DNA from 4 places in the Streptomyces sp. NPDC088254 genome. Region 2 is predicted to be linked to each of the others. Evidence: riboswitches for the same ligand, from Rfam matches in the RefSeq annotation. Region 2 holds a riboswitch; each other region holds the start of a gene.
What was found. Region 2 has a riboswitch for cyclic di-AMP ahead of ACIOC0_RS28530 (transglycosylase SLT domain-containing protein). Riboswitches for the same ligand answer to the same signal wherever they lie in the genome.
Positions count from the first base shown of each region.

Region 1: another riboswitch for cyclic di-AMP. It lies ahead of ACIOC0_RS27690 (NlpC/P60 family protein); the one in region 2 lies ahead of ACIOC0_RS28530 (transglycosylase SLT domain-containing protein).
Region 3: another riboswitch for cyclic di-AMP. It lies ahead of ACIOC0_RS21150 (M23 family metallopeptidase); the one in region 2 lies ahead of ACIOC0_RS28530 (transglycosylase SLT domain-containing protein).
Region 4: another riboswitch for cyclic di-AMP. It lies ahead of ACIOC0_RS00780 (C40 family peptidase); the one in region 2 lies ahead of ACIOC0_RS28530 (transglycosylase SLT domain-containing protein).

Region 1 is NZ_JBIURQ010000010.1:144,160-148,131, forward strand. Features, by position in the region: gene pcrA (DNA helicase PcrA) at 1-1,681, opposite strand, end outside; cyclic di-AMP (ydaO/yuaA leader) riboswitch at 1,951-2,126, shown strand; gene ACIOC0_RS27690 (NlpC/P60 family protein) at 2,135-3,316, shown strand; gene ACIOC0_RS27695 (hypothetical protein) at 3,368-3,721, opposite strand.
Region 2 is NZ_JBIURQ010000010.1:311,522-315,493, forward strand. Features, by position in the region: gene ACIOC0_RS28525 (polyprenyl synthetase family protein) at 289-1,299, opposite strand; cyclic di-AMP (ydaO/yuaA leader) riboswitch at 1,897-2,083, shown strand; gene ACIOC0_RS28530 (transglycosylase SLT domain-containing protein) at 2,089-2,559, shown strand; gene ACIOC0_RS28535 (HAD family hydrolase) at 2,642-3,466, opposite strand; gene ACIOC0_RS28540 (GNAT family N-acetyltransferase) at 3,657-3,972, shown strand, end outside.
Region 3 is NZ_JBIURQ010000007.1:108,096-112,067, reverse strand. Features, by position in the region: gene ACIOC0_RS21155 (GntR family transcriptional regulator) at 33-725, opposite strand; gene ACIOC0_RS21150 (M23 family metallopeptidase) at 953-1,714, opposite strand; cyclic di-AMP (ydaO/yuaA leader) riboswitch at 1,728-1,895, opposite strand; gene ACIOC0_RS21145 (M16 family metallopeptidase) at 2,102-3,490, opposite strand; gene ACIOC0_RS21140 (M16 family metallopeptidase) at 3,487-3,972, opposite strand, start outside.
Region 4 is NZ_JBIURQ010000001.1:161,509-165,480, reverse strand. Features, by position in the region: gene ACIOC0_RS00790 (ATP-dependent Clp protease proteolytic subunit) at 61-687, shown strand; gene ACIOC0_RS00785 (hypothetical protein) at 695-1,000, shown strand; cyclic di-AMP (ydaO/yuaA leader) riboswitch at 1,368-1,559, shown strand; gene ACIOC0_RS00780 (C40 family peptidase) at 1,563-2,036, shown strand; gene ACIOC0_RS00775 (ATP-binding protein) at 2,083-2,541, opposite strand; gene ACIOC0_RS00770 (helix-turn-helix domain-containing protein) at 2,754-3,614, shown strand; gene ACIOC0_RS00765 (DUF397 domain-containing protein) at 3,624-3,866, shown strand; gene ACIOC0_RS00760 (8-amino-7-oxononanoate synthase) at 3,909-3,972, opposite strand, start outside.

The DNA of each region.
Region 1 (3,972 bases), 170 kb from region 2:
CCGTGGCCGGTCCCGCGCCCGACTCGACGATGGTGCGCAGTTCGTCCATCAGCACGTTGAACCGCTTCACGGCGTTGGTCGACCGCGCGGCCATGCCGTAGGCCTCGTCGACGCGCTTCAGGGCCTGCGGGAAGCTGATCTTCTCGCGCTGGGACAGGGCGTCGATCATGGCCTCGGCGCGCTCGCCGATGCCGCGCTTGGGCACGTTGAGGATGCGGCGCAGCGGCACCGAGTCCTCCGGGTTGGCGAGGACCCGCAGGTAGGCCAGGACGTCCCGGACCTCCTTGCGCTCGTAGAAGCGGACGCCGCCGACGACCTTGTAGGGCAGGCCGACGCGGATGAAGACCTCTTCGAAGACACGGGACTGCGCGTTGGTGCGGTAGAAGACGGCGACGTCCTTGGCCTTCGCGTCGCCCGCGTCGGTGAGGCGGTCTATCTCGTCGGCGACGAACTGCGCCTCGTCGTGCTCGGTGTCGGCGACGTAGCCGGTGATGCGCGCGCCCTCACCCGCGTTGGTCCACAGGTTCTTGGGGCGGCGGGACTCGTTGCGCTCGATGACCGCGTTGGCGGCGGACAGGATCGTCTGGGTGGAGCGGTAGTTCTGCTCCAGCAGGATCGTCGTCGCGTCCGGGTAGTCCTCCTCGAACTGGAGGATGTTGCGGATGGTCGCCCCGCGGAAGGCGTAGATCGACTGGTCGGCGTCGCCCACGACGCACAGCTCGGCCGGCGGCACGTCGTACGTGCTCGGCGGCACGTCGACGGGGTGCTCGGGGGTGCCGACCAGCTCGCGGACCAGGGCGTACTGGGCGTGGTTGGTGTCCTGGTACTCGTCGACCAGGACGTGCCGGAAGCGGCGGCGGTAGTGCTCGGCGACGTCGGGGAACGCGCGGAGCAGGTTGACCGTCGTCATGATCAGGTCGTCGAAGTCGAGGGCGTTCGCCTCGCGCAGCCGCGACTGGTACATCGCGTAGGCCTGGGCGAGCGTCTTCTCGAAGCCGTCGGCGGCCTGGGCGGCGAAGTCCTCCTCGTCGACCAGCTCGTTCTTCAGGTTGCTGATCTTGGCGCTGAAGGACTTGGGCGGGTAGCGCTTGGGGTCGAGGTCCAGGTCGCGGCAGACCAGGGCCATCAGACGCTTGGAGTCGGCGGCGTCGTAGATCGAGAACGACGAGGTGAAGCCGAGCTTCTTGCTCTCACGGCGCAGGATGCGCACGCACGCGCTGTGGAACGTCATCACCCACATCGCGTTCGCGCGCGGGCCGACGAGCTGCTCGACGCGCTCCTTCATCTCGCCCGCGGCCTTGTTGGTGAAGGTGATCGCGAGGATCTGCCCGGGGTGGACGTCCCGCTCGGCGAGAAGGTGGGCGATGCGGTGGGTCAGCACGCGCGTCTTGCCGGAGCCCGCCCCGGCGACGATGAGCAGCGGCGCGCCGGCGTGGACGACGGCGGCGCGCTGGTTGTCGTTGAGCCCCTCCAGGAGCGCGGCGGCGTCGATGACCGGGCGGGGGGCGCCGTCGCGGTAGTGGGCGTCCCGGTCCGGGGGCACGTCGAACTTCCCGCCGAACAGATCGTCCGGAACCGACTCCGGAGTGTGATCGTCCTCGGGCGGAGGCGGGGGCTCCTCCTCGTGGCCGCGCGGGGCCTGGAGGTCCGCCAGGAAGCTGTCGTCAAAGAGGCTGCTCATCGCTCTCCGAGTCTAGGGTGCCGCACCGACAACCCGCCGCCGTCCCGGGAACATCACCACCCGGCGGGCATGGACATGCAGGATCAATCTGCCCAGAACATGAGAAAGAACATCTATCCTCCACATCAGTCACAGAACGCCAGAGACCTGACCGAGAGTCACGGAAATGTATCGGGGCATATCACCCCTCAACCTTCACAGGGGTCACAGCAGTTGGCTACCGTGCCCGGAAGGCCGTACGCCCCCCCACCGGCGAACCCCGCCGGACCGCGCGGCCTCCGCCGAGTCCGGCGCGCGCCCTCGCGGCAGCCGGAGCCGGGGACCCACCGAGACCTTGGGGTGAATCGGCCGCCCGCCCCCCGCAAGGGCGCGGCCGTAGGGCAACCCTTCCGAAGCACCCGCCCGAACCCGACAGCTGACCCGGTAGGCGGAGCACGGAAGGAGTCGCCTCCCTTGGCGTCGCAGCACCGCAAGCCACGCTCCCCGGGCACGCGCGTAGCGGGCATACGCACCCCCGCCCTCGCCACCGCCGCCCTCGCCTCCGTGGCGCTGCTCTCGCAGACGGCTCAGGCCACGCCTTCCGCCGACGGCAAGCCGAGTCTGGAGGAGGTCGAGAAGAAGGTCGGCGACCTCTACCGGCAGGCGGAGTCGGCGACCGAGAAGTACAACGCCGCCAAGGAGAGGACGGCCCAGCAACGCACGCGCGTGGACGGCCTCCTCGACGACGTCGCCCGGCGCACCGAGAAGCTCAACGAGGCGCGCGAGGAGCTGGGTTCCTTCGCCGCCGCCCAGTACCGCACCGGCGCCTCCGCGCCCGACACCGCGACCTTCCTGCTCGCGGACACCCCGCAGGACTACTTCGACCGGACGCAGCTGATGGACCGGCTGACCAGCCGCCAGAAGGAGTCGGTCGACGCCTACGTCACCGAGCAGTCGGCGACGATGAAGAAGCGGCAGGAGGCGTCCCAGAGCCTTCAGACGCTCACCGCCTCACAGAACGACCTGAAGACCGCCAAGGCCACCGTCCAGAAGAAGCTCAGCGACGCGCGCGTGCTGCTGTCGCGGCTGACCTCGCAGGAGAGGGCGCGGCTCGCCGAGATCGAGAAGCGCAAGCAGCAGGAGGCCGCGCGCAAGGCGGCGGAGCTGGCGCGGCAGCAGGCGGCGGAGCGGGCGGCGGAACGGGAGAGGAGCGCCGGCTCCTCCGGGTCGGACGCGCCGTCCGCGCCCTCGTCGCCCTCTTCGTCATCCTCGTCCCCGGCCGCCGACGCCTCCTACGGCACCAAGGCGGCGAAGGCGCTCGCCTACGCCCGCGCGCAGATCGGCAAGCCGTACGTCTGGGGGGCCACGGGGCCCGATTCCTACGACTGTTCCGGGCTCACCAAGGCCGCCTGGAAGGCCGCCGGGGTCTCCCTCCCGCGCACCACCTACGACCAGGTCGGCGCCGGCACGACGGTCTCCGTGGCCGACGCCCGGCCCGGCGACCTGATCTTCTTCTACGACGACGTCACCCACGTGGGTCTCTACATCGGCAACGGCATGATGATCCACGCGCCCAAGCCCGGGACGTACGTGCGCGAGGAGTCGGTGTTCTACGACGGGGAGTCCGCGATCCACAGCGTGGTCCGGCCGGCCTGAGCCGGGGCACGGGGGCACCGGTCGGGTGTGCCGGGCCCCTGTCCTGCCGCGTCAGGTCCAGAGCACCGCGATGAAGACGTTGGCCACGGTCAGCGCGCCGACCAGCCCGAACAGCGGCTTCTCCACGCTCTCCTCGTCCCGCTTCACGTAGACGAGGCCGAGGATCACGATCAGCAGGGCGAGCTTCACACCGATCTTGATGTTGTTGACGGCCTGGTCGTCCGCCTGGTTGAGGCCGACCAGGACGACACCGGTGACCAGCATCGTCGCCGCGCCGTGCAGCATCGCGGGGACGAAGCGGGCCGTGCCCCGGCCCATCGCCTTCATCTGGGTGAGGAAGCCGCCGAGGAGCGCGGCGATGCCGATGATGTGCAGGCCGACGAAGAGGTGGATGAGTACGTCCATGGAGCCGGATGCTAGTCAGCGGTGCGGTCGCCGCCGGACACCGGCCCACCCCTCGCGCACACCCGGTCCGCCCCCTCGTGCGGGTCCCGCACATATGCGCCGCATAGCAGTCCGCCGTCGGAATCTGCCCCGAAAGCGCCGGATCGGTCAGTGAAGTGCGCGAAACCGATGGCTCCGGACCGGCTCGACGACCATGTCCGGTCACCTTTCAGTCCACTGGTGTCACTTCCGTACATCTCGTTACCGACCCG
Region 2 (3,972 bases):
CCTCCGTCGTCGGCGGCGGCTGGTCATCTCGGGTGCGACGGTCCCCACCACAAGCCGCCATTCTCACCCGAATCGGTGAGCGGTGGTGATTTCCGTGGTTTCCATATGACCAAACAACCCGCCTGGATACGTCAACCCGAGGGCGCAACTACGCGTACGCCTGCGGTATGACACGGGGGTTGAGCGGGTGGGGGGACCCGTAGGGGGCGCAGGGTGACCTGACGGGGTGAAGGAGATTCCCAGGGGGTCGCTCAGGGGTGAAGGCACGCGCCCTTCAGTGGCGGGGCGTCACCCCGCCCGGTGCACCACCGCGTCGCACAGCTCCAGCAGCGCCCGCTTCGCCTCGCACTCCCGCAGCGGCGCCAGCGCGGCCCGCGCCTCCTTGGCGTACCGCACGGTGTCCGCGCGGGCCTGCTCCAGCGCCGGGTGGGCCCGCAGGGCGGCCAGCGCCTCCGCGTGCCGCGCGTCGTCGCTGAGGTCGGAGTCGAGCAGTTCGCACAGCGCGATGTCCTCCGGCAGCGACAGCCGCTCCGCGCGCTCCCGCAGCCGCAGCACCGGCAGCGTGGGGATGCCCTCCCGCAGGTCCGTCCCGGGCGTCTTGCCCGACTCGCGCGAGTCCGAGGCGATGTCCAGGACGTCGTCCGCGAGCTGGAAGGCGACCCCGAGCCGCTCCCCGTACTGGGTGAGCACGTCGACGACCGTCTCGTCTGCGCCGGACATCATCGCGCCGAAGCGGCACGCCACCGCGACCAGCGAGCCGGTCTTGCCGCCCAGCACGTCGAGGTAGTGCTCGACCGGGTCCCGGCCGTCCGTCGGACCGGCCGTCTCCAGGATCTGGCCGGTGACCAGCCGTTCGAACGCCTCCGCCTGCACCCGGACCGCCTCGGGCCCGAGGTCGGCGAGGATGTGGGAGGCGCGGGCGAAGAGGAAGTCGCCGGTGAGCACCGCGACCGAGTTGCCCCACCGTGTGTTCGCGCTGGACACCCCGCGCCGCACCTCGGCCTCGTCCATCACGTCGTCGTGGTAGAGCGTGGCCAGGTGGGTCAGCTCGACCACCACGGCGGACGGCACGATGCCCGGCGCGTGCCGGTCCCCGAACTGCGCCGACAGCATCACCAGCAGCGGCCGGAACCGCTTCCCGCCCGCCTTCACCAGATGCTGCGCGGCCTCGGTGATGAAGGGGACCGCACTCTTGGTGGCCTCGAACAGGCCTTCCTCGACAGCCGCCAATCCGGCCTGGACATCGGCTTCCAGAGCCTGGTCCCGCACGCTCAGCCCAAACGGCCCGACGACGGTCACGAGGGGTCTCCTGTCTGCTGGTGTCCGCTGGCGCTCACACGGTTTGTCGATAGGTCGCCGACATCACTCAAGTCAGCGTATCCGGTCATGTTTCGATCACCGATAAGCCCCCACGCCCCCCGGCCCCACGTCGCCCGACCGGGAGAGGCCGCGTCCGGCTCGCGAAGCGCCGGTACCCCGGAAACCTCCCCTCCACCCCGTCGGCCGACGACGTCCCCCGGTGTGCCGAATCTCACGACGCTCACTAAATAAATCGGAACCTGAGCAGCAAATCAGACATTCCGCTCCGTGAATTCCATCGGATTTCGCTCACGCCCTTTTAAAAGCGACTTGGAACTTGATGTCCGTTTTAGTCGGTCTTGTCATCGCGGGTGAGTTGGCTCACTTTCCCCTCGGAGGTGCAGGAATCCGCCGACCCCCGGATCCCCCAGCGCGTCACGCGAGTTGACGCTTGCCGAATGCAAAGGATCAAGCGCCCCATAAACACCAGACCAAGGTCAATAGGGGTTTTCCGTGATTCCGACACTTGTTTCGGACATGTGCTCTCGCATACGTTCCCGGCCAGCCGGACAGACGCCTCATCCTGCCGCCGTCCGGCGACTCCCATCGACGAACCACTCGCGCACGGCAGGAGCGGGGGACCCAGGCAGAACGCCGGACCGGAGTACGTCACGCACGTACCGGGCCGGCTCGGGGTGAAGTCGTGTCGCCGTACCCCACGGCGCCGACCGGGCAGCTCCCGCCCGAACCCGACAGCTCACCCCGCAGGCGCCGGAGAGGAACGCCCCCATGTCCGCTGCCACTCAGCACCGCCGCCGCTTCACCCGCGCCATCGCAGTCGCCTGCGCCGGCGTCGCCGCTCTCGCCCTCCCCATCGCCGGAGCGAGCACCGCCTCGGCCGCCACCACCGCCGTCCCCGAGACCACGCTCGCCGGCTACCCCAACAACCTGGACGGGTGGATCCGCCAGTCGCTCGCCATCATGGCCGAGAAGAAGATCCCGGGCACCTATCACGGCATCTACCGCAACATCATCCGCGAGTCCTCGGGCAACCCGAACGCCATCAACCTGTGGGACTCCAACGCGGCCAAGGGCACCCCGTCCAAGGGGCTGCTCCAGGTCATCGACCCGACCTTCGCCGCGTACCACGTCGCCGGCACCGCGTACGACCCCTACGACCCGGTCGCCAACATCACCGCCGCCTGCAACTACGCGGCGGCCCGGTACGGCTCCATCGACAACGTCTTCGGCGCGTACTAGACGTACCCCTAGGGCCCGGAGACCCGCAGTACCCGGAGCTCCGTGGACACGTAGGGCCCGTAGCCCCGTAGGGCCCGTGCGCCTAGGGGAAGAGTCGTTCGAGGACGACGGCCACGCCGTCGTCCTCGTTCGACGCCGTCACCTCGTCGGCCACCGCCTTGAGCTCGGGATGGGCGTTGGCCATCGCCACGCCACACGCCGCCCAGTCGAACATGGGGATGTCGTTGGGCATGTCGCCGAAGGCGAGCGTGTCCTGAGGCCGCAGACCGAGGTGCTCGGCGGCCAGGGCGAGTCCCGTCGCCTTGGTGACGCCGGACGGCTGGAGTTCCACCGTGCCCGGCCCCGACATGGTGACGGTGGCGAGCGAACCGACCACCGAGCGGGCCGTCGCCGCCAACTCGTCGTCCGACAGGGTGGGATGGCGCAGCAGCACCTTGCTGATCGGCTCGCACCACAGGTCCTCCCGCGAGCCGACCCGCAGGGCCGGCAGGGTCGGGTGCGGCATCCGGTAGCCCGGCTCGATGAGGGTCAGCCCGTCGACGCCGTTCTGGTCGACGGCCGCGTACACCTGACCGACCTCGGCCTCGATCTTGCCCAGGGCCACCTCGGCCAGCTCCCGGTCCAGGGTGACCGACCACAGCAGGCGGTCCGCCGCGATGTCGTACACCTGCGCGCCCTGTCCGCACACCGCGAGCCCCCTGCTCCGCAGGATCCGCAGCAGCGGCCGCACCCGTGGCGCCGGACGGCCGGTCACCACGAGGTGACGGGCGCCGGCGGCCGCGACCCGTGCGAGCGCGTCGAGCGACCGGTCGGAGAACGTGTCGTCGTCGCGGAGCAGCGTTCCGTCCAGGTCGGTGGCGATGAGGGCGTACGCGGAGCGCGCGGCATATGCGTGAGGTGCGGCCATGACCAGAGAATACGGATCCCGGACACCCTCAACTCACCGCCGATGCAACCGCTCCCACAGGGAGGGAAAGGGCGGTTCTGCACCGGTTGGCAACAACATGGTCCGCTACCTACCGCTCGTACCGTCTGGAGCGGTACCGTCCACAGTGTCCGGGGGACTTGATCGGGGGGTCAGGTTGAACAGTGGACGTATTCGTGTGCTGGATCCGGAGGATCTCGGCGAGGGGGAACGGGAGCGGTGGCGCGTGCTGCGCGCGGCGTCGGCCGCTCCACGGAACCCCTTCATGGAACCCGAGTTCGCCGACGCCGTGGGGCGCGTGCGCCCGCGCACGCGCGTGGCGGTGGTGTACGAGGGGCGCGAACCGGTCGGCTTCCTGCCCCACGAGCGGGGCCCGCTGGGACGGGGGCAGGCCCTCGCGTACGGCGTCTGCGACGCGCAGGGGGCCGTACTGAGCCCGGGGCTCCGGCTCGACGCGGCCGAACTGATGTGCGCCTGCTCCCTGTCGA
Region 3 (3,972 bases), on a different contig from region 2:
CGAATATCCCCTCTTTGTATACGGCTCCCGTGTTAATGCCGGCGGCCTGACATGTTGACGGCGTGTTGCGAAGTCCTCACACGCTCCGCCCCGTCCCCGCCGGTGAAGCGCAGCCGGTGCACGGCGGAGGCGCGCTCGGTGTGCAGCGCCGTGATCGCCCGCGCGCGCTCTCCGTCGCCGCGCGCCACCGCGTCCACGATCGCGCCGTGCTCCGCCCAGGACTCCACCGGGTCGGCCGGCGTCTCCACCGCGTACATCCAGACGATCTTGTGACGCAGCCCGGTCAGCGTGGAGGACAGGGCGTGGCTGCCGCAGGCCTGGGCGAGCGTCTCGTGGAACCAGCCGCCCAGGGAGCGCAGGTCCTCGCTGCCTCCCCGCCTGGCGCGCTCCTGGCCCAGCCGGACCAGGCCGCGCAGCACCTTCAGATGCGCCTCGGTGCGCCGCTGGGCGGCCCGGGACGCGCCGAGCGGCTCCAGCAGCAGTCGCATCTCGAGCAGGTCGGCGGCCTCCTGCTCGGTCGGTTCCGCCACGCACGCGCCCGCATGCCGTCGGGTGACGACGAAGCCCTCCGCCTCCAGCGTGCGCAGCGCCTCGCGGACGGGGACGCGCGAGACTCCGTAGCGGCGGGCGAGCAGTTCCTCGGTGAGGCGGCTGCCGCGCTCGTAGACACCCGCGACGATGTCGTCCCGGATGGCCGTGCACACCGAGTGCGCCGGAATACGCATGACCGACCTCCGCCTTTGTCCCCGCGAAACGTCGACGAGTGACGTCCGTTCCGTGACTCTATTGCAATGTGCGGGAATTTCCGATGGCGGGCCGGAATCCATGGATATTTTTTGGACAGCGGAGGCGATGAAGCGGGGAAAACGGCAAAAGCCCGGCCCCCGGAGGACGCTGTCGGTGCGTGCGTCCCCCGGGGGCCGGGGCTGTGGGTTCGGTGCGCCGTGCGGCGTCAGACGTTCAGGCCGTGCTTGCGGAGATAGGCGACGGGGTCGATGTCCGAGCCGTACTCCGGGCTGGTGCGGGCCTCGAAGTGCAGGTGCGGGCCGGTGACGTTGCCGGTGGCGCCCGACAGGCCGATCTGCCGGCCCGGGGTGACCTGCTCGCCCACCGAGACGCTGATGGACGACAGGTGGCCGTACTGGGTGTACGTGCCGTCGCTCATCCGGATCACGACCTGGTTGCCGTAGGCGCCGCCCCAGCCGGCCTCGACAACGGTGCCGAGCCCGACGGCGTGCACGGTGGTGCCGCTGGAGGCGTGGAAGTCGATGCCGGTGTGGCTGCCGGAGGACCACAGGGAGCCGCCGGACTTGTAGCTCGTGGAGACGTACGAGCCGCTGATCGGCGGGACGAAGGTGTTCAGGCGCTTGCGCTCGGCGGCGCGGGCGGCACGCGCCCTGGCCGCGCGCTCCTCCCTGACCTTCATGGCTGCCATGACGGCGGCCTTCTTCACCTCGGCGGCCTCCTGGGCCGCCTGCTGCTGGGCGGCGGCCTGGTCGTCGACCTGCTGGGCGACGGAGTCGCCGACGTTGACGACCGGGACGAGGCCGGTCTGCTCGACGGAGGGCGTGGGCTCGGCGGCGACGGCGGAGCCGGAGGCGACGGTGGCGATGACGCCCGTGGTGGTCAGTGCGGCGATGCTCGCCGCGCGCGCGGAGGTGCGCCGCATCCGACCGGGACGACGGTGCTTCCCGGTGGCGCAGGTGAACGCCATGAAGTTGAGCGGTCCTTTCCTTCCCTCTCGCCTACCGGGTTAGCTGACGGGTTCGGAGCAGGAAGGTCTCCTACGGACCCCCTCGCGACTCGCGCGGGCGTCCGATTCACCCCAGGGACTTCACAGTTGGGTCCCCGGCTCCCCTGGCTCGCGCCGTACGGGGACTCGGCGATGACTGTCCGGTGCCGCGGGTGCGGCGCAGTGCCCGACGGACAGCCCGGACGAACCTAGACGGGGCCGCTGTCAATTCCCAAACAGAAGCCGCCTTTTGTAGCGCATCCCACAGGGCAGACGGGCAGTCACTCCCGCAATTCGGACATCATCCGGACAACAGGGAGTCCCGGTGACACATACGTCACCGGGACTCCAAGCGCGCGTGCGGGTGGGTCAGTCGGCCGTGACGACCTTCACCTCGCCGATGCCGAGAGCCTCGACCGGCGCCTTGATCTGCGCCGCGTCACCGACGAGCACGGTCACCAGACGGTCCACCGGGAAGGCGCTCACGGCGGCCGCGGTGGCCTCCACGGTGCCGGTGGCGGCGAGCTGCTGATAGAGCGTCGCCTGGAAGTCGTCCGGCAGGTGCTGCTCGACCTGGTCGGCGAGCGTGGCGGCGACGGCCGCGGCGGTCTCGTACTTCAGCGGCGCCACGCCGACGAGGTTCTGCACGGCGACGTCGCGCTCGGCGTCGGTCAGCCCGCCCTCGGCCAGGGTGCGCAGCACCTTCCACAGGTCGTCCAGCGCGGGGCCGGTGTTCGGGGTGTCGACCGAGCCACTGATCGCGAGCATGGCGGCGCCCGAGCCGTCCGGAGCGGACCGCAGGACCTGCCCGAAGGCGCGCACGCCGTAGGTGTAGCCCTTCTCCTCGCGCAGGACGCGGTCCAGACGGGAGGTGAGGGTGCCGCCGAGGCAGTACGTGCCGAGCACCTGCGCGGGCCACACGCGTGCGTGCCGGTCGGGTCCGATACGGCCGATCAGCAGCTGCGTCTGGACGGCGCCGGGGCGGTCCACGATGACGACCCGGCCGTTGTCGTCGGCGGTGACCGGCGGCACCGGGCGCGGCTGCGCGGCGGAACCCGTCCACGTGCCCAGGGTGTCGCCGAGGAGCGCCGCCAGGTCGACGTCGGTGAGGTCGCCGACGATCACGGCGGTGGCCGTGGAGGGGCGGACGTGCTTCTCGTAGAAGGCGCGCACGGCCGCGGAGTCGATGTTCTCGACCGTCTCCGCGGTGCCCTGACGGGGGCGCGACATGCGCGCGTCGGCCGGGAACAGCTCCTTGGAGAGCTCCTTGGCCGCACGCCGGGAGGGGTTGGCCAGCTCGTGCGGGATCTCGTCCAGGCGGTTGCGGACGAGGCGCTCGACCTCGCTGTCGGCGAACGCGGGCGCCCTGAGGGCATCGGCGACCAGGCCGAGGGCCTTGGCCAGCCGGGAGGCGGGCACCTCCAGGCTCACGCGGACGCCGGGGTGGTCGGCGTGGGCGTCGAGGGTGGCGCCGCAGCGCTCCAGCTCGGCGGCGAACTCCTCGGCGGAGTGCTTGTCGGTGCCCTCGGAGAAGGCGCGCGCCATGATCGTGGCGACGCCGTCCAGGCCGGCCGGCTCGGCGTCCAGGGGCGCGTCGAGGAGGACTTCGACGGCGACGACCTGCTGGCCGGGGCGATGGCAGTGCAGGACGGTCAGCCCGTTGTCGAGGTTTCCGCGCTCGGGCGCCGGGAACGCCCACGGCTTGGCGTCGCCCGCCTGCGGCTGGGGGTGGAAGTCCATCGTGGCGAGCTCGGTCACTTGGTCGCCTCCTCGTCGTGGTCGTCGGCGGTGGTCGCGGCGCCGTCGGCGCTCTCCGTGCCCTCGGTGGGCTCCGTGGGCTCGGTGGGCTCCGTGGGCTCGGTGGGCTCCGTGGGCTCCGTGGGCTCGTACACCAGCACCGCGCGGTTGTCGGGGCGCAGCCGGGCCTTCGCGACCTCGCGAACCTCCTGCGCCGTCACGTCCAGCACGCGCTGGACGGCGGTCAGGGCGAGCTGCGGGTCGCCGAACAGCACCGCGAACCGGCACAGTTCGTCGGCGCGGCCGGCGACCGTGCCCAGGCGGTCCAGCCACTCGCGCTCCAACTGCGCCTGAGCGCGCTCCATCTCCTCGTCCGTGGGGCCCTCCTCGGCGAACCGGGCGAGCTCCTCGTCGATGGCGGTCTCGATGACGGGCACCTCGACGTCGCCGGAGGTCTTCACGTCCAGCCAGCCCAGGGAGGGCGCTCCCGCGAGCCGCAGCAG
Region 4 (3,972 bases), on a different contig from region 2:
CCCCATTCTAACGTCACGTACATACTGTACGTTCTGTACAGAACAGAAGGAGGGGCACCCATGACCCGACCGCTCGCCCGCCACGTCCTGCCCGAGTTCACCGAACGCACCGGCACCGGGTACATGACCCTGGACCCCTACTCGAAGCTCCTGGAGGGGCGGATCGTCCTGCTGGGGACGCCGGTCGACGACACCGCGGCGAACGACGTGATGGCCCAGCTCATGTACCTGGAGCACCGGGACCCGGATCGCGACGTCTCGCTGTACCTCAATTCCACCGGCGGTTCGTTCAGCGCGATGACGGCCCTCTACGACACGCTCCGGTACGTCGGCTGCGACGTGGCGACCACCTGCCTCGGCCGGGTCGGCGCCCACGCGGCCGTGCTGCTGGCGGCGGGCGCGCCCGGCAAGCGGTACCTGCTGCCGGGGGCCAGGGTGGTGCTCGGCCAGCCGGCGCTGCCGGAGCCGGTGCGGGGGCAGCCCAGCGACCTGGCGATCCAGGCCGAGGAACTGATCCGCACCCGCACCCTGATGGAGGAGCTGCTCGCACGGCACACCGGGCGCAGCCCGCGGCAGGTGGCCGCGGACCTCGAACGGGACCAGATCCTCGACGCGCGGGAGGCCGTGGCGTACGGACTGGCGGACGGGATCGTGCCGGACCGCCGGACCGGCCCGGGCGCGAGGTGAGCCGCCGATGCTGCCCGAACTGCCGCCGCTGCCCGCGCTGACCCGCGCAGAGGCCGAGCTGATCGACGGTTACCTGGCGGCGGTCGACCTGCTCGGCCGCATCAACCCCGCCCGCCACGGGGACACCTACCGTGGGCTGCGCGCGGCCCAGGCGCTCGTGGGCCGGGCGGTGGCGCTGCGGGACGCCCTGACGCTGATGCACCAGCGGGGCGAGCACGAACTGCACGCGCCGACGCTCGCGCGGGCGCTGCGCGTGCTGGACGGGGAGCGCAGGGCGGCGCGCGTCGCGATGCCGCCGCTCTCGGACGGCTGACGGGGTGCCCGCCGGACCCGGACGGGTGGCCCGGCGCGCCCCTCGTCCGGCCCGGAGCCGAAACGGACCAAATGGCGTACGGCTGTTCGGAGGAGTTGTCGCTGCTCCTTATGGACCCTTGCGGTTGCGCGCCGGGACCGCCGAGCGGGAGACGCGAGGGATTCCGGTGCTGGTCGGAGGCTCACAGCGGCCGGACATCTGATCGATCATCAGCTTGTTCACCCGAACAGGTGAGTGGTGAGTAACCCCACAAATACCCGGTTCCGTTGGGATTTTCGGACATCGATAGGCCAAGATCCCTGACTGACGACAAGACCCCGCCACAAGCGGCGGGGCGATCCGCGCGGACGCCGAGTCCTGCCGCCGTTCGGATGACAGGTCGACAGAAGTGCATCGGCAGGAGTGGAGGACCCAAGCACGACGGGTCGCCGGCACGGTCGTCTCCGCACTGGAGGCGCCGGGTCGAGCAGCCCTTGGGGTGAAGCCGCGCGAGCGGCCGGGCAACTTTGTCAGCCCGAATCCGACAGGTCATCCTTCACAGGCGGCTGACGAAGGGTTGCGCATGACTGCGCTCAATCGTGTCCCGTCGCTCATGGCCCGGGCCGGTACGGCCTCGGCGTTCGCCATCGCCGCCGTCGGCGGCTCGATCATGGTTCCGGGCATCGCCGCCGACGCCGCGGCCGCCACGCCGGCGTCGAAGGCACTCCAGGTCGCGGCCTCGAAGAAGGGATCCCCGTACAAGTACGGTGCCACCGGCCCGAACAGGTTCGACTGCTCCGGGCTGACGATGTACTCGTACAAGAAGGCGGGCAAGACGCTGCCCCGTACGGCGGCCCAGCAGTACAACAAGACGCGCCACATCGGGGCGTCCGGCCGCAAGGCCGGAGACCTGGTGTTCTTCCACTCGGGGTCGAACGTCTACCACGTCGGGATCTATGCCGGGAACGGCAAGATCTGGCACTCGCCGAAGACGGGCGACGTGGTGCGGCTCCAGAAGATCTGGACCAAGAGCGTCTGGTACGGCCGGGTCAAGTAGTCCCGCTCTTCGGCCCCCCGCCGGCCGCCAGGGCCTGTCCGGCGCGTCATGCCGCGGGCGCGGGGCTCGGCGGAACCGGTTCCGCCGGGAGGGCCCACGGAAGCTCGATCGACACCGTCTTGCCGCCCTCCCGGGTGGGGCGGACGCGGAGTCTGCCGCCGTGCTCGGCGGTGAGACAGCGGATGATCACCATGCCCCGGCCGTTGTCCTGCTGGACAGCGGCCGGCAGGCGTCTGGGGAAGCGGGGGTGGCTGTCGGTGACGCCGATGCGCAGGCGCTCGTCCCGGTCGAGCACGAGGTCCACCGTGAACGTGGGCGACAGCCCGAAGGTGTGCTGAACGGCGTTGGTGGCCAGTTCGGAGACGATGAGGCGGATGGTGTCGGACACGTCCGCGTCCGCCGGCAGTCCCCACTCCCCGAGGGTGTCGAGTGCGAAGGCGCGGGCCGTGGACACCGAAGCGGGGTCGCTCGGCAGAGTGAGGGAGGCTTCCAGATGGTCTGCCATGGCGACGTCGTCCCTTTCCCACGGGACCGGAGTCCGACACGGTGCGGATGGTTCGAGTACGGTCCCGGACTGGTGCTTCGTCGCCAGAGTGCCATCACCGCCTCACGCCCGGGCGGCGATCCACCAAGAAGTGCATATATCTGTCGCCCGATGCGGTGAACTCTGCTACGGCAGAGCGTATTTGCACGGCCCCCAGGAGTGAGGAGCGCTCCATGCAGCACGGTCCCGCGGTGCGCCGCCGGAAACTGGGCGCGGAACTGCGGGCGTTGCGCACCGGGGCCGGCCTCACGAGCGATGAGGCCGCGCGGCTCGTGGGCTGGCACCAGTCGAAGGTGAGCCGGATCGAGACCGGCTCCAGCGGTGCGAAACCGGCCGATGTGCGCTCACTCCTCGACGCCTACGGCGTGGGCGACCCCCAACTGCGCGAGGTCATGCTCGCGTTGGCCGGCCTGGACGACGGCGCCGGAAGGGACCACTGGTGGCACGCCTACCGGGGTGTCCTTCCGCCCACCTACCGGGACTTCATCAGCCTGGAGTCCCAGGCCCGCGCGATGCGCACACTGGAGACGACCGTGGTCCCGGGCCTGCTCCAGACGGCGGAGTACGCCCGCGCGGTGACCCGGGCCGCCGTGGGGGGAGTTCCGGAGGAGCGGCTGGACACGCTGGTGGAGGTGCGGCTGACCCGGCAGGAGGTGCTGCGGGCCCGTCCGCCGCTGGAGCTGGACGCGGTGCTGGACGAGGCGGTGCTGCGCCGGGAGGTGGGCGGTCCCGAGGTCATGGCACGGCAGCTGGAGCGGCTGATGGAGGCGGCTCGGCTTCCCCAAGTGAGGCTGCAGGTACTGCCGTTCACTGCCGGGGCACATATCGGCGTCACCGGCCCCTTCGTCGTCTTCTCATTTTCGAGCACTTCTGATCTTGACGTGGTTGTTCTCGACCACTTGACGAGTACTCTCTACCTCGAGCGGAAAGAAGACCTCCGGGTCTACACGGAGGCCTTCAACGCCCTTCAGGCGAACGCGCTTTCGCCCGAGGACTCCCTGGAATACATCGCCGCGATAGGTGACGGCGTGTAAGGAGGCACCATGACCGCACTGCCTCGGCACGTACCCTCCAGCACCGAACTCGCCGACCTCTGCTGCCCGGACGGTCTGCGCTGGCTGCGCAGCAGCCACAGCACGGGGGCCAACAACTGCGTGGAGACGGCCCGCCCCCGCTCGGGACCGTGGTCCGGCCTGCTCGCCGTACGCGACTCCAAGGACCCGGACGGTCCCGCCCTGCTGTTCTCCCCCGAGAGCTGGACGGGCTTCACCGCCGCGTTCCGCTGATTCCTTCCCCTTCTCCCCGGCGCACGGCCGTGTCGCACCCGCTCACGGCCGTGTCCCGTCGATCACCCGTACAGCGTGTTCGATCTGCCGCTCGGTGAGGTCCGCG